One region of the Aquisalimonas sp. APHAB1-3 genome, then DNA from elsewhere that is predicted to be linked to it. Evidence: predicted binding sites of a transcription regulator. Region 1 holds the regulator's gene; each other region holds the start of a gene.
The links. The regulator sigma-54, encoded in region 1, starts transcription at its own class of promoters, with help from an activator protein. The targets are predictions, from matches to a motif close to TGGCANGNTNCNTGCTT.
Positions count from the first base shown of each region.

Region 2: a site for sigma-54 is predicted at 2,554-2,570, ahead of ACNSTU_RS08925 (TorF family putative porin). Genes of this name have one in related genera too.
Region 3: a site for sigma-54 is predicted at 1,883-1,899, ahead of ACNSTU_RS03895 (CmpA/NrtA family ABC transporter substrate-binding protein). Genes of this name have one in related genera too.
Region 4: a site for sigma-54 is predicted at 2,687-2,703, ahead of ACNSTU_RS12890 (PEP-CTERM sorting domain-containing protein). Genes of this name have one in related genera too.

Region 1 covers NZ_JBLWFT010000009.1:26,237-30,980, reverse strand. The annotation lists gene lptC (LPS export ABC transporter periplasmic protein LptC) at 1-34, shown strand, start outside; gene lptA (lipopolysaccharide transport periplasmic protein LptA) at 18-572, shown strand; gene lptB (LPS export ABC transporter ATP-binding protein) at 569-1,294, shown strand; gene ACNSTU_RS13040 (RNA polymerase factor sigma-54) at 1,448-3,028, shown strand; gene hpf (ribosome hibernation-promoting factor, HPF/YfiA family) at 3,077-3,415, shown strand; gene ptsN (PTS IIA-like nitrogen regulatory protein PtsN) at 3,494-3,967, shown strand; gene ACNSTU_RS13025 (hypothetical protein) at 3,964-4,467, shown strand; gene rapZ (RNase adapter RapZ) at 4,464-4,744, shown strand, end outside.
Region 2 covers NZ_JBLWFT010000004.1:146,770-151,513, forward strand. The annotation lists gene ACNSTU_RS08905 (ATP-binding protein) at 1-654, opposite strand, end outside; gene ACNSTU_RS08910 (response regulator transcription factor) at 657-1,304, opposite strand; tRNA gene ACNSTU_RS08915 (tRNA-Arg) at 1,634-1,710, opposite strand; gene ACNSTU_RS08920 (c-type cytochrome) at 1,863-2,387, shown strand; gene ACNSTU_RS08925 (TorF family putative porin) at 2,642-3,316, shown strand; gene ACNSTU_RS08930 (HupE/UreJ family protein) at 3,582-4,157, shown strand; gene ACNSTU_RS08935 (urease accessory protein UreD) at 4,206-4,744, shown strand, end outside.
Region 3 covers NZ_JBLWFT010000001.1:831,970-836,713, forward strand. The annotation lists gene ACNSTU_RS03890 (sigma-54-dependent Fis family transcriptional regulator) at 1-443, opposite strand, end outside; gene ACNSTU_RS03895 (CmpA/NrtA family ABC transporter substrate-binding protein) at 460-1,833, opposite strand; gene ACNSTU_RS03900 (OsmC family protein) at 2,180-2,716, shown strand; gene ACNSTU_RS03905 (acyl-CoA dehydrogenase family protein) at 2,793-3,938, shown strand; gene ACNSTU_RS03910 (FAD-dependent oxidoreductase) at 3,966-4,744, shown strand, end outside.
Region 4 covers NZ_JBLWFT010000008.1:155,860-160,603, reverse strand. The annotation lists gene ACNSTU_RS12900 (pyridoxal-dependent decarboxylase, exosortase A system-associated) at 1-198, opposite strand, end outside; gene ACNSTU_RS12895 (acyl-CoA ligase (AMP-forming), exosortase A system-associated) at 195-1,781, opposite strand; gene ACNSTU_RS12890 (PEP-CTERM sorting domain-containing protein) at 1,923-2,603, opposite strand; gene ACNSTU_RS12885 (asparagine synthetase B family protein) at 2,810-4,666, opposite strand.

The DNA.
Region 1 (4,744 bases):
CGAGGTGAGAGGTCGTTATGACGTACCCGAGTAACCCTGCAGCCCGCAACAGGAGACAGACGCGGCCGGCACTGCTCCTTGCGGCCCTGCTGTTCCTGCTCGGCATTGGCAGCGCCCAGGCCGAGCCCATCGACCTGGACGCGGACAACGCCGAGATCGACAACGCCCGCGGCGTCAGCGTGTACACCGGCAACGTGGTGCTCACCCGCGGCCCGAGGCGCATTACCGGGGACCGCATGACCGTCCACCTGCGGGAAGATGACGGTGGCAACCAGGCCCTGGACCATGTGGTGGTGGAAGGTGAACCCGCCGTCTACAACCAGCGCGGTGGCGATGACCGCCGCGCCATCGAGGCCGAAGCGCCGCGCATGGAGTACTACGCCACCGGGCCCGAACGGGTCATCCTGCTGGAGGGCGCGCGGCTGACCCAGGGGCGGAACACGTTCACCGGCGAGCGCATCGAGTATGAAGTGGTTGCCGACCTGGTGCATGCACGGGGTGAGCCCGAGACCGGACGTCGCGTGCAGATCCGGCTGTTCCCCGACGACGAGGACAACGGAGACGACGAGTGAGCCTGCTGCGCACCGAGAACCTGGTGAAGACCTACCGCCGCAAGACCGTCGTCCACGGCGCATCACTGGAAGTCTCCAGCGGCGAGGTGGTCGGGCTGCTCGGCCCCAACGGCGCAGGCAAGACCACATGCTTCTACATGGTGGTCGGCCTGGTACAGGCCGACGGCGGGCGCATCGAGCTGGACGGCAACGACATCACCGACCTGCCCATGCACATACGTGCCCGCCGCGGCGTCGGGTATCTGCCCCAGGAAGCATCGATCTTCCGCAAGCTCACCGTAATGGACAACCTGCTGGCCATCCTCGAGACCCGCCCCGAACTGAATCGCAAGCAGCGCCGGGAGCGCGCCCGGGAGCTGCTGGACGAATTCAACGTCGGCCACCTCCACGACCAGAACGGCATCAGTCTCTCCGGCGGCGAACGCCGGCGTGTCGAGATCGCCCGGGCACTGGCCGCCAACCCGCAGTTCATCCTGCTGGACGAGCCCTTTGCCGGCGTCGACCCGATCTCCGTGCTCGATATCCAGGAAATCATCCGCCACCTGGCGGACCGGGAGATCGGCGTGCTGATCACCGACCACAACGTGCGCGAGACGCTCGGCATCTGCCAGCGCGCCTACATCCTTGCCCAGGGCGAGGTCATCGCTCGCGGCAGTTCGGAGGAAGTCCTGGCGAACAGGCAGGTCCGCGAGGTGTACCTGGGTGAACACTTCCGCCTGTGACCACGCTCCGTAGCACTTTCGCTCAGCCCACGCAAGTATCGGGCCAATGTTCTAACCAGCGACAGAGTCAGTTACGATAGGGTTATCAACCCACTCGTATGCAGGCCTGGCCTGACCCGCGGCCCGAGGGGCGGCAGGAGAGAGGCATCGCCAATGAAACAGTCGCTGCAGCTACGTCTCGGTCAGCAGCTCACCATGACGCCGCAGCTCCAGCAGGCCATCAAGCTGCTGCAGCTGTCGACCCTGGAGCTGCGCACGGAAATCCAGCAGGCGCTGGATTCCAACCTGATGCTGGAGCCCGCCGACGAGCTTGACGAGGGCGACGAGGCGGTCACCGAAACCGACCGCAGCGATGACGGTAACGACGCCGGCTCCGAGCAGCACGACGGGGAAGCCGCGACCAGCGACGGCGAGTCCGCCGGCAGCGACACCACGGACACCGACACCGCGCCGGACGTGGCCGACACGGTGGACGATCACGACGGCGCCGAAGACAAGTCAGCCAGCGACCAGAGCGACATCCCAGACGACCTGCCCCTGGACTCCGACTGGAACGACATCTACGACGGCAGCACCGCATACAGCGCCCCCGGCGGGGACGATGAGCAGCGCGAGGCGTGGGAGAATCGCACCGCCGGCGATGGCGGCGGCCTGCATGACCACCTGTTGTGGCAGGCACAACTCTCCCATTTCAGTGAGCGCGACATGGCCATCGCCGAGGCCATCATCGACGGCGTGCGCGACGACGGCTACCTCGGCGTCACCGTGGACGAGATCTGCGAATCGGTGACCGACGGCGACGAACCGGTCGAACCTGACGAGGTGGAGGCCGTCCGCCACCTGATCCAGCGGTTCGACCCCCTGGGCGTGGCCTCCCTGGACCCGCGCGAAGCACTGCTGGTGCAGCTGGAACAGTTCCCGGACGACACCCCCTGGCTCGCCGAAGCGCGTCTGCTGGTGGACAAGCACCTGGACCTCCTCGGCAGCCGCCAGCTCGGGCCTCTCACCCGCAAGCTCAAGGTCACCCAGGAAGAGTTCGGCCAGGTGCTGGAGTTGGTCCGCACCCTGGACCCTCGGCCCGGCTCCCAGATCGGCACGCCCACAGCCGAGTACGTGGTCCCCGACGTCTATGTGCGCAAGGAGCGCGGTGCCTGGCGGGTGGAGCTCAACCCCGAGGCGTCACCGAAGATCCGCGTCAACAGTTACTACGCGGGCCTGGTCCGGCGCGGCGACCAGGGCAACGACAATGCCACCATGCGTCAGCATCTGCAGGAGGCGCGCTGGTTCATCAAGAGCCTGAAGAGCCGCAACGAGACTCTCCTTAAGGTCGCGACCTGCATCGTCAATCACCAGCAGGAATTCCTGGAGCAGGGCGAGGAAGCCATGAAGCCGCTGGTGCTGCGCGAGGTGGCGGAAGAGGTGGAGATGCACGAGTCCACCATCTCCCGGATCACCACGCAGAAGTACATGTACACGCCGCGCGGCACGTTCGAGTTCAAGTACTTCTTCTCCAGCCACGTGCATACCGTGGATGGACAGGAGTGCTCGGCGACCTCTATCCGCGCCCGGATTCGCCGGCTGATCGCCGAAGAGGACGCCCGCAAGCCCCTCAGTGACAGCAAACTGGCCGAAATCCTGAAAAATGAAGGAATCGATGTGGCGCGAAGGACAGTGGCAAAGTATCGTGAATCCATGTCCATTGCCTCGTCGAACGAACGAAAAAGGATTGCCTGAGGCAACAAGGGGTTCGCCGTTTCCGGCTCTCATTCGGGAGGAGTCTCTATGCAGATCGACATCACCGGGCACCATGTGGATCTCACTGAAGCACTGCGCGACTACGTGCATTCCAAGATGGACAAGCTGGAGCGCCACTTCGACAACGTGGTGAACGTCCACGTGATTCTGACGGTGGAGAAGCTGCGTCAGAAGGCGGAGGCCACCATGCTGCTCAGCGGCGCCAAGCTCTACGCTGATGCCAGCGCCGAAGACATGTATGCTGCCATCGACGGACTGATCGACAAGCTCGACCGGCAGGTGAAGAAGCACAAGGAGAAGGTCACTGACCACCGGCGCAACGAAGGCGCCCAGGCCAAGGCCCAGGGAGAGGGTGACGAGGACTGAACAGCGCGGAGCGGCGGTCGCCAGCGAGGGACCGCCGCCGACTTCCGAATCCGCAGACACGACCCTGCGTGGACAAGCATGATCAAGATTGCCGACCTAATCACACCGGAGCGCATCGCCTGCGACATCCAGGTGACCAGCAAGAAGCGGGGCCTGGAACTCCTCAGCGATATGGTGGCCGACTCCGACTCCGCCCTGCCGGCCAACGCCATCTTCGACAAGCTGATCAGCCGCGAGAAACTCGGCAGTACCGGGCTCGGTCACGGCGTCGCCTTGCCCCACGCCCGCATGGACGGCAATGACTCGGCCACCGCCGCCTTCATCCGCACCAGCGAGGCCATCGATTTCGACGCCTTCGACAACGAACCCGTCGATCTCCTGTTCGCCTTGGTTGTACCCGAGCACTTCACCGACGAACACCTCCAGATTCTCGCCCGGCTCGCCGAAATGTTCAGCGACCAGCCCCTGTGCCGTAGGCTCCGCGACGCCCGCGATGCCGATGCCGTCTATGAGCTGCTCAGGGACTGGGAGGCCACCCAGGGGAGCACATGAGTGATCGCGTGACCGGTGACACGGGCACCACCGTTCCCGGGGTGCTGGTCAGCGTGAATGGCTGCGGGCTCCTCATCACAGGCGAAAGCGGTACCGGCAAGAGTGACACGGCATTGCGACTGCTGGAGCGCGGACACCGGCTGATCGCCGACGATGCCGTCACCCTGTCCGTGGAAGACGGGGTGCTGTATGGCCGGGCTCCCTCTGCACTGGCGGGCTGGCTGGAAATCCGCGGCCTCGGCCCCCAGCCTGTCACCACCCTGTTCGGCAGCCACACCGTGGCGGAGCGCGCGCCCGTGGACCGGGTGATCCGGCTGACGTCGCCCCGGTCGTGGGCCGACTGGCCGCGGCTGGCACCCACCGTCGACGACACCCTGCTCCTCGGCCGGACCGTACCACGCATCACACTGCCCGTATCTCCGGAACGTCCACTGGCATTGCTGGTCGAAGTCGTCGCCCGGCTACACGCTGGCGATCAACTGACAGGAGGTACGGTATGAGCGAACACACCCGCCTGATTATCGTCAGCGGGTTGTCCGGTTCCGGCAAAACTGTGGCGCTCCATACACTGGAAGACAGCGGCTGCTACTGCATCGACAACCTGCCCGTGACCATGCTGTCGTCCTTCGGCGAGCACATCACCAGCCTGGAACCGGGCACGGCCAATCACTATGCCGTCGGCGTCGACGCCCGCAACCGCATGACGGACCTCGAGGCGTTCTCCGGCATACTCGCCGAGCTGGAGACCGTCACCGGGATCCGCCCGGAGATCCTGTT
Region 2 (4,744 bases), on a different contig from region 1:
AGCCAGGGCGTTGAACTGGTCGGCCAGGCGGTCCAGCTCCCGTGTGCCGGTCGTGGCCAGCCGACGGGTGTAATCGCCACGTTCCAGGGCGCCGAGGCCGCCACTGAGCTGCTGCAGCGGAGCAAGCGTACGCCGCAGCAACCACTGAATGAGAACGGCGGCCACAGCACCGAATCCCACCAGCAGCGCCAGCAGGCCGCGCGCCCCCTGCCACGCCTCGGCGATCTCGTCGCCGGGCTCCGCCCGGATCAGCAGCGCCGTTCCGGCGCCGTCGTTGAGCGTAATCGTGCGTGTATGGGCGGCGGCCTCGAATCCCACCAGCCACGCGAACCAGGCCGGAGCCGTGGCACCCCGGTCTGGCGCGGCCGCTGTCAGTGGCCGGTGCGCGTCTTCACGGACCTTTTCAAGTCGCACATGCCGCTGCGGTGTGACGGTCTCGAGCCGGTCCACCAAGTCGTCGGTGCCGCTGGCCGGGGCGTTCCCGTTGGTGTCCGCCACGGCGCTGCGGACCAGTGCCGTGGTCAGGTCCACCGCCGAGGTCAGTTCAGCGTGAACGGCCGTGCGGGCGTGGTGGATGACCAGCGTGAGTCCGGCGACGAGAAACCCGAGGGTGAGCACGGCGAACAGTAGTTGCAGCCGCGTGACCAGCGTCATCGTCAGACCTCCATGACGCCGGCCCGGATTGCCAGCCGGGCGAGATCCGCCGGCCCGGACACCGCCAGCTTCCGGCGAATCCGGGTGCTGCAGTTCGCCGCGGTCTTGTAGCTGATGGACAGCGTCTCGGCGATCTGCGACACGCGCTTGCCGGCGGCAAGCATCCGGAAGATCTCGAACTCCCGGGGAGACAGCACCGCCAGGCCGGAGGGCGCGTTGTCCCCGCCAATGCCTGGCGGCAGATCCGGGCCCAGGAACCGGCGCCCTTCCATCGCCCGACTCACGGCGGTGGTCAGCGTCTCCGGTGCGCTGGCCTTGGTCACATAACCGGTTGCCCCCGCGCTTAGCGCCTGCTCAACGAAGGCCCGCTGGTCGTGCATGCTCATGACCAGAACCCGTTGATCCGGATGGCGGGCGCGGAGGCGGCGCAGTGTCTCCAGGCCGCTCAGCCCGGGCAGGGCCAGGTCCAGCACCACCAGCGAGAACGCCCGTTCGGCGCAGCGCACGCAGGCCGCTTCGCCGCTCTCCGCCTCCTCCACCTGCCATTGGCCGCCGGACTGCTCCAGCAGCCGACGATAGCCGGCACGTACCACGGCGTGGTCGTCCACCAAAAGCAGGCTGCGGGCATGATCGGGTACCAGTGACGGCACGGCGGGGCCCCCGTGATCGCCGGGCGCTGTCCGGACGCACTTGGCCTGGATTGCACCCACAGGTCCGCGTCAAGTCGCGGATTCGTCACAGGGGAGTATAGGACACGGATGGATTGCGACTCGGTGAAGTCCCGATAGAGATGGCCGCCCGGCAGGATTACGACGGCGCCTTTGGCGCCTCGCCCTTCGGGTCCGCGTCGCGGCGCGCCGCGGCACTGGCCGCCTGCGGCGGCCGGTCGAACCTGAGGGGTCTGGATGTCGCAGGTTCGAATCCCGACTCGTGAAGATTCGGTTGCAATCGGGGGGATTGGGGGTGCTTCAAGAGTAGATGGCGCGCCCGGCAGGATTCGAACCTGCGACCTTCGGCTTCGGAGGCCGACGCTCTATCCAACTGAGCTACGGGCGCTTTGATCTGAGCTGCGTAGGATAGCGGTTATGACCGCATACGTCCATGCTCGTCCGGGGCCGGCGAGGTTTTGCGGGTCGGGTCTTTCCGATATACTGCTCTCCCGGTTTTCGGCCCCACCGCGCGGGCGGTAATTCGATGGAGTGTGGAGCGTGAGCGACGAGCAAGACGATAAGGCATTCATGAAAACCTTCGGCGGCGTGATGGCACTGCTCGTCGTGAGCGCGGTGATCATCGGCATCCTGGCGGTATTTGCCAGCACGTTCGATGAATCTCGCCAGCAGGCCCAGCTCGCCCATGAGCGCGACCGTGCGGAGCGTAATCTGCAGTCGGTTGGTGCCGTGCGGGAAGCCGGCGAGTCCGCGCCTGTTGCGGCGGTGGACGAAGACGATGACGACGCTGACGAAGAAGAAGTCGCCATGTCCGGCTCCGAGGTCAATGAATCGGCCTGTATGGCCTGCCACGCCAGCGGCGTGATGGATGCACCGGTGACGGGTGACGAGGGCGTCTGGGCCAGCCTGTATGAAGACAAGGGCCTGGAAGAGCTCGTTGATAATGCCATCAACGGCATCGGCGCCATGCCGGCCCGTGGTGGCGACTCCAGCCTGAGTGACGAGGAAGTGCGCAACGCCGTGGTTTACATGCTCGAAGAGAGCGGTGTGGCCGTCGACGACTGAATCGCGCGCGCAGCACCGAACATTATAGAAGCCGCCCTCCGGGGCGGCTTTTTTGTGCACGGAAAGTGGGCGGCGGAGGGACCGTCGCTGCACGGTGGTGCGCGATGCCACGGCGGGGGCCTGGACGCAACGCCTAAGCATTTGAATAGAAAAAGTAACCAGTAAGTGGCATGGCTTCTGCAGTGACCCGATCGGTCTGAGCCACCGGAACGTGGCGGAACGATTCAGGGATAACCGCAACAGAGGCGATACCAATGAAAAAGACCCTAACTGCGCTGGCCACCGGCGGCCTTCTCGTCACTTCCGGCGGTGCCGTCGCCAATGACCTTGGCGCTGGCTTCGCGTGGAGCGGCAATCTGGCGGTGACGTCGGATTACATTTTCCAGGGGGCCAGCGAGACGGGAGGGCGCCCGGCAATCCAGGGTGGCTTCGACCTGGAACACGCGTCTGGGCTGTATCTGGGCAACTGGAACTCGAGCGTCCAGTTCGGTGAGGGCGATGATGCCTACATCGAGATGGATGTCTACGGCGGCTTTGCCACCGATCTTACTGATGAAGTCGGTATTGATGTCGGGGTGATTCACTACTTCTATCCTGCCGCCGGCGGCGCCGCGGAATTCACGGAGCTCTATGCGGGCGTTAACACGGGGGTCGGTGACCTCGCCGCGGACTTCTACGTCGTCTACGAGGCGGACGACGGCGACTACATCTACTATGAGCTCAATCTCGCCTATGCACTGCCGCGCGACACCTACGTGTTCACCGACGTGGGCTATGTGGACGCCGACGACAGCGATGATGATTTCGCCTATTGGCACATCGGCGCCGGCGTCGAGTACGCAGGCCTCGATTTCAGTGTGATGTACGGCGACAACGACATCTCGGGCAACCGTGACCGCTGGGCGTTCACCGTCGCCACTGACTTCTAGGGGAAGACAGAACAACTCCCATGGGGCTCTGCGGAGCCCTTCCGGGGCGGGCGCGATGCCCGCCCCGTTTTCGTGCGTGAACCGATCTGTTTGCACCGTCGTTGTGCATATCTGGATCGCCCTTCCGCCCTTCCTGTGCTCCATCCGGCGGATATCATTAACTTTTTTGTTCTGGCACAGGTTCTGCTCCAGCTTCGCGCAGACGTTTCGTGCCGGGGCGCTCGAACATTCCCGGCTCACCCGAACCCTGCGTGGAGGTTGTTTGATGCGATATCTGTTGGGGTCCCTGTTCCTGCTTGTTCCCGCCCTCGCGCTGGCGCACCCCGGCCACGGGCATGGCGGCTTCGGCGCCGGGTTCGTGCATCCGCTGCTCGGCCTGGATCATCTACTGGCCATGGCCGGGATCGGCTTCTGGGCGGCCCGCCAGCACACCCTGCGCGGAACCCTGGGCGTGATCGGCGCGTTTCTGGGGGCGGTTGTCCTGGGCTTTGCCGTGGGCGCTGGGCAAGGCGCCCAGCCACTGGTTGAGTTCGGCATCATCGGCTCGCTGTTGATTACGGGCGCGCTCATCTTCGGTGCCCGGCGGGTTCCCATGGCCGCGGCCGCCGCCATTGCCGGTCTGTTCGCGTTGTTTCACGGGCATGCACACGGTGCAGAGATGGCGGCCGGTCTCTCGGCTGCCCTGTTTGCCTCGGGGTTCACCCTCGCGTCGGCCCTGCTGTTGACGGCGGGTGCCGGGCTTGCTGCCGCTGCCGCGCGCATGCGTCAGATGCGACCGATGGAGCGCGTGGGCGGCGGCGTCCTGGTGGCATCCGGCGTTTATCTGCTGATCGTGGTCTGAACCGTGGTAGCACTGCCCACAGCGATCCCCGTTGAGGCAGAGGGCGCCATGGACGGCAGCTGGCTGGGCCGGTTGGAGCTGCGGTTTGCACCGAGAGGCGATCGCACCGTGCTTGCGCGTCGCCGCCACGAGGGCCCTCTGCTGGTGCAGCGAACTTTCCATCCGGAAGGTGCCGTCTGCCACGCCTACCTGATCCATCCGCCCGGTGGCGTGGTCGGCGGTGACCGGCTGCGGCTGGACGCGGATGTGGCCCCGAGCGCTCACGTCCTCCTCACCACGCCCGCCGCGGCCAAGTTCTACCGTACGGCGGGTCCGGTGGCCCATCAGGAGCAGGTGTTCCGGGTCGAGGACGATGCGTCTCTGGAGTTCCTGCCCATGGAGACGATTCTCCATGGTCGCTCCGATACCGCGCTGACAAATCGGTTCCAGCTCTCGGGCGCAGCCCGGTTGTGTGCCTGGGACATCCTCTGTCTGGGCCGTCCAGGCAGTGGCGACCACTTCGATGCGGCGCGCTGCGCTCAGGAGCTGCTGATCGAACGGGACGGACAGGTGTTACTGCACGAGCGGCTGAATCTGGCCTCCGGCGA
Region 3 (4,744 bases), on a different contig from region 1:
CCGCGCGACCGCGCGCGCAGTCGATGACACCCCAATACGCCGATGGGCGTGTCGTCCATCAGAATCGGCACGGCGATGAACGACACCGTCTCGGCCGGCAGCGTTGCCCGGTCGACCGCCCGGAACAGGTGCTGGGGCTCCGCGTCCACGTCCTGAACCACACAGACCCGGCCGGTGCGCATCACATCGCCGGTGATTCCCTCGCCCAGGCGGTACACGCCCCGGTCACGTTCCTCGGGGCGCAGACCGTACGAGTAACGGATACGCAGGCGTTGCCCATCGTCGTCCGGCAGCACCACGCGGCCCCGGTTCAGGCCGACCAGCTCCGAGAGCAGGCGCAGCACGGCCGGGATAGTGGCCTCCGGGCGCAGGGAACGGCCCAGCAACTGGGCCGTTTCCACCAGCACCAGCGACTCGCCGGGGAGTTCGCTATCGGTCGTCATGTGCACATGCGGTCGGTCAAGCGCGCACCTCGAAGCTCTCCAGATAGCCCTCCGGATCGTGCGGGTCGAACTCCTTGCCCATGATCTCGTGGATGCGGTAGTTCTCTTCGGGGGCGTTGTAACCGAGCTCTTCCATGACCTTCCGGCACTCCGTGGCCTGGAACACCTCTTCCGCGATCTGGTGGTAGTTCACATCGCCATCAATATACCCCCAGCGCTTCATCTGCGTGAGCATCCACACCGCCATGGACTGCCAGGGGAACGGGTCGAAGTCGATCCGGTCGGGCATGTCCTTGACCTCGCCGAGTCCGTCCGCATACCGCCCGACCAGAATCTGCTCCATTACCGGCACCGGCTGGTTGAGATACTGCCGCGGCGAAATGGCCTCGGCGATCTCCTTGCGGTTGTCGGCCTCCGAGCTGAACTGGGTTGCATCCACGATGGCGCGGAACAGCGCGCCAAAGGTATTTGGGTGCTCGTCGACCCAGTCCTCCCGGACCACGAAGGCGCAACACGGGTGACCGCTCCAGATGTCCTTGGTCTGCGTATGGATAAAGCCGGCCCCCTCCCAAACAGCGCGCTGGTTGAAGGGCTCGGCCACGATGTAGCCGTCGATGTTCTCGGCCTGCAGGTTGGCAACCATCTCCGGCGGCGGCATCACCCGCAGGCTCACGTCGCGATCCGGATCCAGCCCGTGCTCGGCCAGCAGATACCGGAGCAGGAAGTTGTGCATGGAGAAATCGAACGGAATGGCGAAGGTGAAGCCCTTCCAGTCCTTCGGGTCCATCTTGTCCTTGTGCTTGTTGGCCAGGGTGATGGCATTGCCGTTGATGTTCTCCACCGCGGGCATGGTCACTGGCAGCCGGCTTGCGCCAACGCCCATACGGATGGACAGCGGCATCGGCGCCAACATGTGCGCGGCATTGAACTCGCCTGCGTCCATGCGATCCCGCACCACGGGCCAGCCGGCCACGCGCTCCAGGGTCACGTTCAGCCCGTAGCGCTCATAGAAGCCCATGGCATCCCCCATGATGATGGGGGTGGCACAGGTGATGGGCAGAAACGGGATGGTCATCTCCGTTTGCTCCAGCGGGCCCAGGTCGTCCGCCAGTGCAGACTTCAGCGCGCCCATGGGAAACGCCGACGCCAGCGCCGCCATGGCGGTGCCACGGCCGACTGCGGCCATAAAGCGGCGACGACTGATGTCGTTGCCTCCAAACAGTGCGCGCACCAGGGTGTTTTCCACGGCGCGGTCCACGATGTCCTCACGCGTGGACGCCTGTGCGGTGTCCGAATGCGCCGTGCCGGCGGGCGTGCAGCTCTCGCAGGAGCAGCCGGCCCCGTGGCGCAGGTCTGAGTGGGGGCTATACGGGTCACCAAGGCTTTTCATCAGTCACTTCCTCGCGGTGGCGGGACGGTCAGGTTGTCACCAACCACCCGAGCAAGCGCTGTGCCAGTTTGCCGCACTGCAACGAACACCGGGGCCTGAGCCGCATTCCGGTGGCGCCGAGCACCACCGCACCCGGCCGGACAAAGCCGACAATGTCGACATTGACCACATTGTCACCCCCCTTCCGAACAGCGCCGTAGAGACGCCAAACAACTTGAACAAAAATCTGTAATCAACCGTTTTTAAGGGTTTTTTATTGGGCATAAACCGCGTATCGACGCGCCTGGCACGTCTGCTGCAGAGAGCCTGGCGAACTCTCATGACGCAAACACCTCAGGAGGACGCGATGAGCGACGCAGCAGCACAAACGAAACAGCCGATACGCCCGATCGATCTGGAGGGCCTCAAGGCGCTGGGAGCGAAGGCGAAGATGGACCCCACCAAGGTCAACACGCTGAAGTCCCACACGGAGTGCGAAGGCATCTTCCGCATGATGACCTATTGCCGGGATCTGGACGGCCACCTGATCGATGAGCCGCCGACCCTGCTCGGCGAGAACAACGCACCGAATCCGTCGGAGGCCGCCCTGGCCGCCCTCGCCTCGTGCCTGCTGGTTGGCATCCACGCCAACGCCACCTACAAGGGCATCAAGGTCTACAAGCTCGAGTGCGACCTGGAAGGCGACATCAACATCTCCAGCGTCTGGGGCGTCGGCGACACCAGCGAGAAACGCCTGGGGTTCACGGAGATCCGCGCGACCTTCGACATCGACGCCGACTGCTCCCGTGAAGAACTCGAGGAGCTGGTCGCCTGGGCCGACAAGTGGTCGCCCGTGGCGAACACCATGCGCAACCCGGTCCCGACCACGATGAGCCTGGCCTGAGGCCGGCAATCCGGCGCGGCGATGCACACCGCTTCGCCGCGCTCACCACACCCCTTAAGTCACGCCGGAGGCTCCCATGGCGGCTACTGCACAAACACTCCCCCATACGCCGGGGCTTGCGCCCGGCCTGGAACCCGATCACGCGCTTGAAAGCCGGGTCGCCGGGCTCGTCCGCGATCAACTGGCACCGCAAACGGTCGCGATCGACCGGCAAGGTGTCTATCCATCGGGGTTCATGCACGAACTCGGTGCGCTGGGCGGCTACAGCCAGCACATCCCGTCGCGGCGCGACAACGCCGGGCACGACTTCCCCATGGCGATCCAGCTCATGGAAACCGTCTCCCGCGAGTGCATGTCCACGGGCTTCTGCGTCTGGTGCCAGGACGCCCTGGCCTGGTATCTGGAGAACGCCGACAACCCCGAGGCGAAACAGACCCTGCTGCCCCGCATCGCCAGCGGCGAGCTGCTTGGTGGCACCGGCCTCTCCAACGGCATGAAACACCTGGCCGACATCGAGGCGCTGAAGATCCGCGTCCGCCCCGTGGAGGGTGGCTACATCGCCAACGGCACCCTGCCCTGGGTCTCCAACCTGGCGGCCGAACACGCCTTTGCGGCGATCTTCCAGGTCGAAGACAGCGACCGGAAGGTCATGGCCGTGACGTTCTGTGACCAGCCTGGCTTCAGCCTGCAGCAGTGCGCCGAGTTCACGGCCCTGGAAGGCAGCGGCACCTACGCCTGCCACTTCCGCGATGCGTTCATCCCGGACGCCCACGTGATCACCCACGACATCAGCGGCTTCATCCCCCGCATCCGCTCCGGGTTCGTTCTGCTGCAGATGGGCATGGGGCTCGGCGTGGTGCAGGGCTGCATCGACATCATGCAGGAGATGGCCGCCACGCACGCCCACGTGAACCGCTACCTGGACGATCAGCCCGCGGCACTCACCGACGCGCTGGACGACGCGCGCAACGCCACGCGCGCCCTGGGCCGCGAGATCGGTGACCCGTCCGATGAACTCTTCGCCGACGTGCTGCAGCTGCGCCACACCGCATCCGAGCTTTCCCTGCGCGCATCCCAGGCCGCCATGCTGCACGCCGGCGCCCGCGGCTACCTGGCCAACGCGCCCGGGCAACGCAAGCTGCGGGAGTCCTACTTCGTGGCGATCGTCACCCCGGCGATCAAGCACCTGCGCAAGGAACTGGAACGACTCGGTGCCCACTGACACCCATCAACAGGAGAGCCAAAGGCCATGACGACTCCGTACCGACGCTACCTGTGCCGGGTTTGTGGATTCATCTACGACGAGGCGGAAGGCGACCCGGATGGCGGGCTGCCCCCCGGCACCCGCTACGAAGACATCCCCGACGACTGGGAGTGCCCGGACTGCGGCGTCACCAAGGCCGACTTCGAGCTCATTGATGACACCGGCGCCGAGGCGACCGACACCGCCCCGGCCCGGCAACCCGCCCACCACGACTTCGGCCACCCGGACCAGATCGTGATCATCGGCGGCGGCATGGCGGCCTGGGCCGTGGTGGAGGCCCTCCGGGCCGCGGGCTCCAGCCGGCCGATTGCGATGGTCTCGCGCTGCAATGCGGACGTCTACCCGAAGCCGCAGCTGTCCGCGGCGGCGGCGAAAGGCCAGCGCCCCGACGCGCTGGTGATCCAGTCCGGTGACGACGCCGCCGCCAAGTGGAACGTCGCGCTCATGGCACGCACGCGTGTGCTGGAGATCGACCGCGCGCGCCAGCGCGTGATCACGCCCCGCGGCGGCGTACCGTACGCGCACCTGATTCTCGCCCCGGGTGCATCACAACCGCAGCCCCAGCTGGCCGGATCGGCCAGCGGCGATGTGCTGCAGGTGAACGACCTGAAAAGCTACCAGCGCCTGCGCGAGCGAATTGATGGCGACGGCGCCACCTCCCGAGTGCTGATCCTGGGGGCGGGCCTGATCGGCTGCGAGTTCGCCGACGACCTCTCCGCAGCCGGGCACAACGTCACGCTGGTGGACCAGGCCGACCGGCTCCT
Region 4 (4,744 bases), on a different contig from region 1:
GTGCAGCTCGATCGCTCCCGGCAGCTGGGCGCGCAGCTCCGCAATCCGGTTGCTGATGAGCTGGCGGTCGTAGGCGTAGAACGGTGTGCCCCCAACGCGTGTGGCGAGCGTGGTCAGCGGCACCCCGCCCACCTGCAGCACGCCGTCCACAGCCGGGAACTGCGTCATGAGGATATGTGTCGGGCGCTCCCTCGTCATGGCCGGTCTCCTGCGAACAGTGCTTTCAGCGGCTCCCTCAACCCCTTGCGGTCGATCTTGCCATTGGCGTTGCGTGGCAGCGGATCCCGCCAGGCCTCCACGTGCGCCGGCACCATGAACGTGGGGAGGTCGCGTTTACAGGCAGCGATCAGCGCCTCGGTGTCCAGGGTGGCCTGGTCGCGGCCCTGGGCGACGAGCACGATGGCCTCGCCCAGCGTCGGGTGTGGCACACCCAGGGCTACCGCTTCGGCAACCAGTCCAGTGGCATAGACCACTTCTTCGACCTCGCTGGGGCTGACCCGATAGCCTGACGTCTTGATCATCTCGTCCCGCCGGCCGACGAAATAGAGAAAGCCGTCGTCATCCATGCGTACGGTGTCCCCGGACCACACCGCGAGCTCAGGGGTGGTGATGCCCTGGCTGCGTGGTGGCAATGGCCGGAATCGCTCCGCGGTCTTTTCCGGGGCGTTCCAGTAACCCATGGAGACGAGCGCGCCCCGGTGGACAAGCTCCCCCGGTTCGTTCGGCGCACACGGGGAGCCATCCTCCCGCAGCACCATGATCTCCGCATTGGGAATGGCCTTGCCCATGGAGTCGGGGCGACGGTCCACCTCCTCGGGTGGGAGGTAAGTCGATCGGAACGCCTCCGTGAGCCCGTACATCAGGTAGACCTGCGTTCGCGGGAGTGACGCCCGCAGGGCCTGTACTGTGGTCCGCGGCATGGCACCGCCGGAGTTGGTGATATAGCGCAGGTGGTCGGTCACGTGCCCGGGCCAGTCGAGCTGTGCAAGCTGGATCCATAGTGGCGGGACCGCCGCCAGGCCGGTGATCTGTTCGCGCTCGACGGCGCGGAGCACATCCCGCGGTAACAGATAGTTCATGAGCGAGACGCTGGCGCCGGTGTGAAAGGCCGTAGTCAGCTGGCTCAGCCCATAGTCGAAACTCAGGGGGAGGGCGGCCAGCAGGCGGTCATCTTCGCGATTATCGAGATAGCTCGCCACGCTGCGGGCCCCTGCCACCATGTTGCGGTGTGAGAGCACCACGCCTTTGGGCTGCCCGGTGCTGCCCGAGGTGTAAAGAATGGCTGCCATGTCCGTATCGATACGGCGGCATGGTCGCTGCCGGCTGTCGGCCGTCCAGTCGCCCCAGGCAACCGTGTGCAAGCCTTGTGGCGTTTCGGCGGGCACGCCGTCAGTCACAATCACCGTATGCAGGTCATGACAGCGGCGCAGCTCCTCGCTCAGTTGGCTGAGGCGGTTTGCGGAGGTGATCAGCACGCGCACGTTGCAGTCACGCAGGATGTAGCCAACCTGTGGCGGTTTCAGCAGCGGATTGACCGGCACGAACACGCCGCCGGCAGCGGCTGCGCTGAACAGACCGACAACGGCCTCCGGACGTTTCTCCAGATACACCGCTACCCGCTCATCGCGTGTCAGCCCCAGTCCATTCAGTTCGTGAGCGACGGTGCGGATGGTGTCCGCCAACTGTCCGAAATTCTGACGATGGTCCTTGTGGCTGAGCGCCGGGTTCCCCGGAGCCCGTTCGGCAGAGCGTAGAATCAGGTCATGAATGAGATCGGCCATCAGGCGGTACGGTTCCTTGAGTCCATGATCTGTAGTGTATGGGCCTCTCCGGGGGTTGCCTACACCCGGATGATGCCTGATGACGGAGCAAAGCCCCGGGCCGCACCCGGGGCTTCTGTGTGTACAGCCATTGCGTCCGCTTCAGGCACTGCGGCGCCGGGCGAAGGCGGTCAGGGCCAACAGGCCGAGCCCCAGCATCCCCAGTGTGGCTGGCTCCGGTACGCTGGTGTAATCGGTGATCTTCATCTGGAATGAAGGCCGGGTGTCAGCCGTGCCCTCCGGGAAGAATCCGGTCCCGGAGATACCCTGCTCATAGTCGATGTCGGAGAGCCACCAGTAGTCCGCCCCGTCGATCGGCCCAGTGAGCGTCTCGCCCCCCAGCTGGATGGTCGAGTTCTCCTCTGCCGAACCTGCCACCCGGAGCAGGATGTCAGCAGCGCTATCCAGCTCGAAACCATCGTGCGACACCGAGTCGTTGAAACCAATGCCCTCGACGGCGAAGTTGAGAACGTCGTCCACGAGAGACAGCGAGAACGAGAACCGATCGACCAGCGGACCATCCTCGAGTCCCTGGGCAACCGGTTGACTCTGGCCCCCTTCAGTCAGCCCGATGCTCCAGTTGTTGGGCCGGTACTCGCCCTTGGCTTCGGCGAGCACATCGAATGCGTTTCGTGCGTCAAGGAACTCACCATCACTGTCGAACGCGTTGCTGACCATCAAGCTTCCCGCCATTGCCGTACCGGCATAGGCGGACGCCGCAACGAAAATGCCGAAAGCGGTCGCCGCCTTCATGCCCGAGTGCCTTCTGCGGTGCTGGGTCATGTACCCCCCTTGCGAATGCGTTGTTCTTTTTTGCGCGAGTGCACGGCTCTTGTGCAGGCACCAGAGCTGTGCGCGGCGACACAAAGCAAGAACCTCGCCAGAGTTGCGTCCCCGGTCTATGGGGCGGGTTTGCGAGGGGGGCGCCGTCTCACGTTTGCGACACTGTAAAGTAATTCGACGCCCCGACTGATCCTGCCTGGCAGCGGTCAGGAGCTGGCCGCATGACGCACGGCGACACCCGATTGCGCATGATCACGGTCCAGCCACAGTCCCAGCATCATCAGCACCCACACCAACTCGCCATAGTAGGCCGCGTGCTGGTCGCGTTGCAGGTCCATGAGACGGTCAAGGAACGCGCCCCGGAACCAGCCGTGCCGGCGCAGGCTGCCCAGTGCGTCGCCCGCCATTTCCTGCAGGACCGGTGTGTCGCGCATCCAGACGCCAAACGGCAGACCGAAGCCGTGCTTCTTCTTCTGGATGATGGTGTCCGGCAGAAAGCCGCGCATCGCATCCTTGTAGAAGCAGCGGAGCTGTGCCCGACGGACCTGCAACTCTGGTGGTATCCGGCACGACAGGTCCACGACGCGGTCATTCAGCATGGGAAAGTGCACGTCCGCCCCGGCCAGCGCGGCGGTTCGGCTTACCTTGCAGAGGTCGTTGTCGGCGAGGACGTACTGCCAGTCCAGGTACATCATTCGGTGCAGTGGGTCGCCTTGCCCCGGGGCCGAGTAAACGGCCCGCTGCCGGGCCATCGGTAAGGCGGGGTCGACCTCGGCGAGGAAGTCGGCGTTGAACAGCTCGGCCGGATCGTGGCGATGGAGGAAGTTGTAGCTCTGCAGCCGATCCGGCAGCGGAATCCGGGCCTGTTCGACATAGCGCCGGACCTTGCGTGCGCCCGGGAGTGCCCCCAGTGGGCCGAGCGCCAGGGGCTCCACCACTCCGCGACGGAGCCCGCCGGGGATCCGGCCATACGCCTCGAAGATCTGTTGTTTGCCATAGGGCGGGTTGCCGCCGAAGAGTTCATCGCCGCCGTCACCGGCCAGCATGAGCTCAATGCCGTTCTCGACAGCGCGCCGGGCACAGTGGTAAGCCGGTATCGCTGAAGAGTTTCCGAAAGGCTGATCATAGGCCGCCGCGATCTTCGGAACCGTCGCGGCCACGTCGTCGGGGGTGACGTAGTATTCACGCAGGTCCAGCCCGAAGTGGTCGCGGGCTGCTCGGGCATATTCGATCTCGTCGTAGCCCGGCGCGTCGAACCCGATGGCATAGGCCACGGCAGGATCCTGTTGCGCCTTTGACAGCATCCCGGCCACCGTGGAGCTGTCCAGGCCTCCACTCAGGAATGCTGCGGTGTGCGCGTCTGCCGCGGCGTCGCCGACGGACTGTGCCAGCGCGGCACGCAGTTCCTCGGCGAGTTCCTCCGGTGTGGCGCGCCGGTCCGGGGCGAATGTCGGGGCCCACCACTGGCGGACGGTTGACTTGCCATCGCCCCAGTCCAGCGCGTGGGCCGGGCGCAGGCGCCCGATCTCTTCGTAGATGGAGTCGGGGCTCGGAATGGCATGATGGTAGACGTAGTGGTAGACGGACTGAGTGCTTAACCGTGCATCCACGCCCGGGTGGCTGATGACCGCATCCAGCGTCGAGCCGAAGACCAGGCAGTCGCCCGAGTCGGTGTGGAACAGCGGCATCCGTCCCATGCGGTCCGTGGCGAGCAGTGCCGTCCCCGCGCCGGGGGCCAGCACGGCCAGGACGAAAGGTCCCTCGAGCTGAGCGAGCATGTCCGGGCCGTTGGTCTGCCAGGCATCCAGCAGTGCGGTTCCGTGTCCCGACTGCCGGGCAATCGCCTCCAGGGCGCCCGATTTCCAGCGCGGAGCCCCGGCGATGAGTGCCAGAGTGCCGTTGTCGCCATGCGCGATGTCACCGCCAAGGGCTGCGCCGCCACAGTTGCCGCCGCCCAGGGTGCTCAGCGTGGCCCGCGGGCCCCCCGCCAGAGCAGCACCCATTTCATTGGCATCGCCCCCCCGAGTGCTCGGGCCCAGCCAGCCACAGATCCCCCCCAGCATGCGCGCGTCTCCCTGTTCAGTGGTCTGCGATTGATCCGGCCAGACCGGAGGCTGATAATGCTCTTCAGATGATAGTAA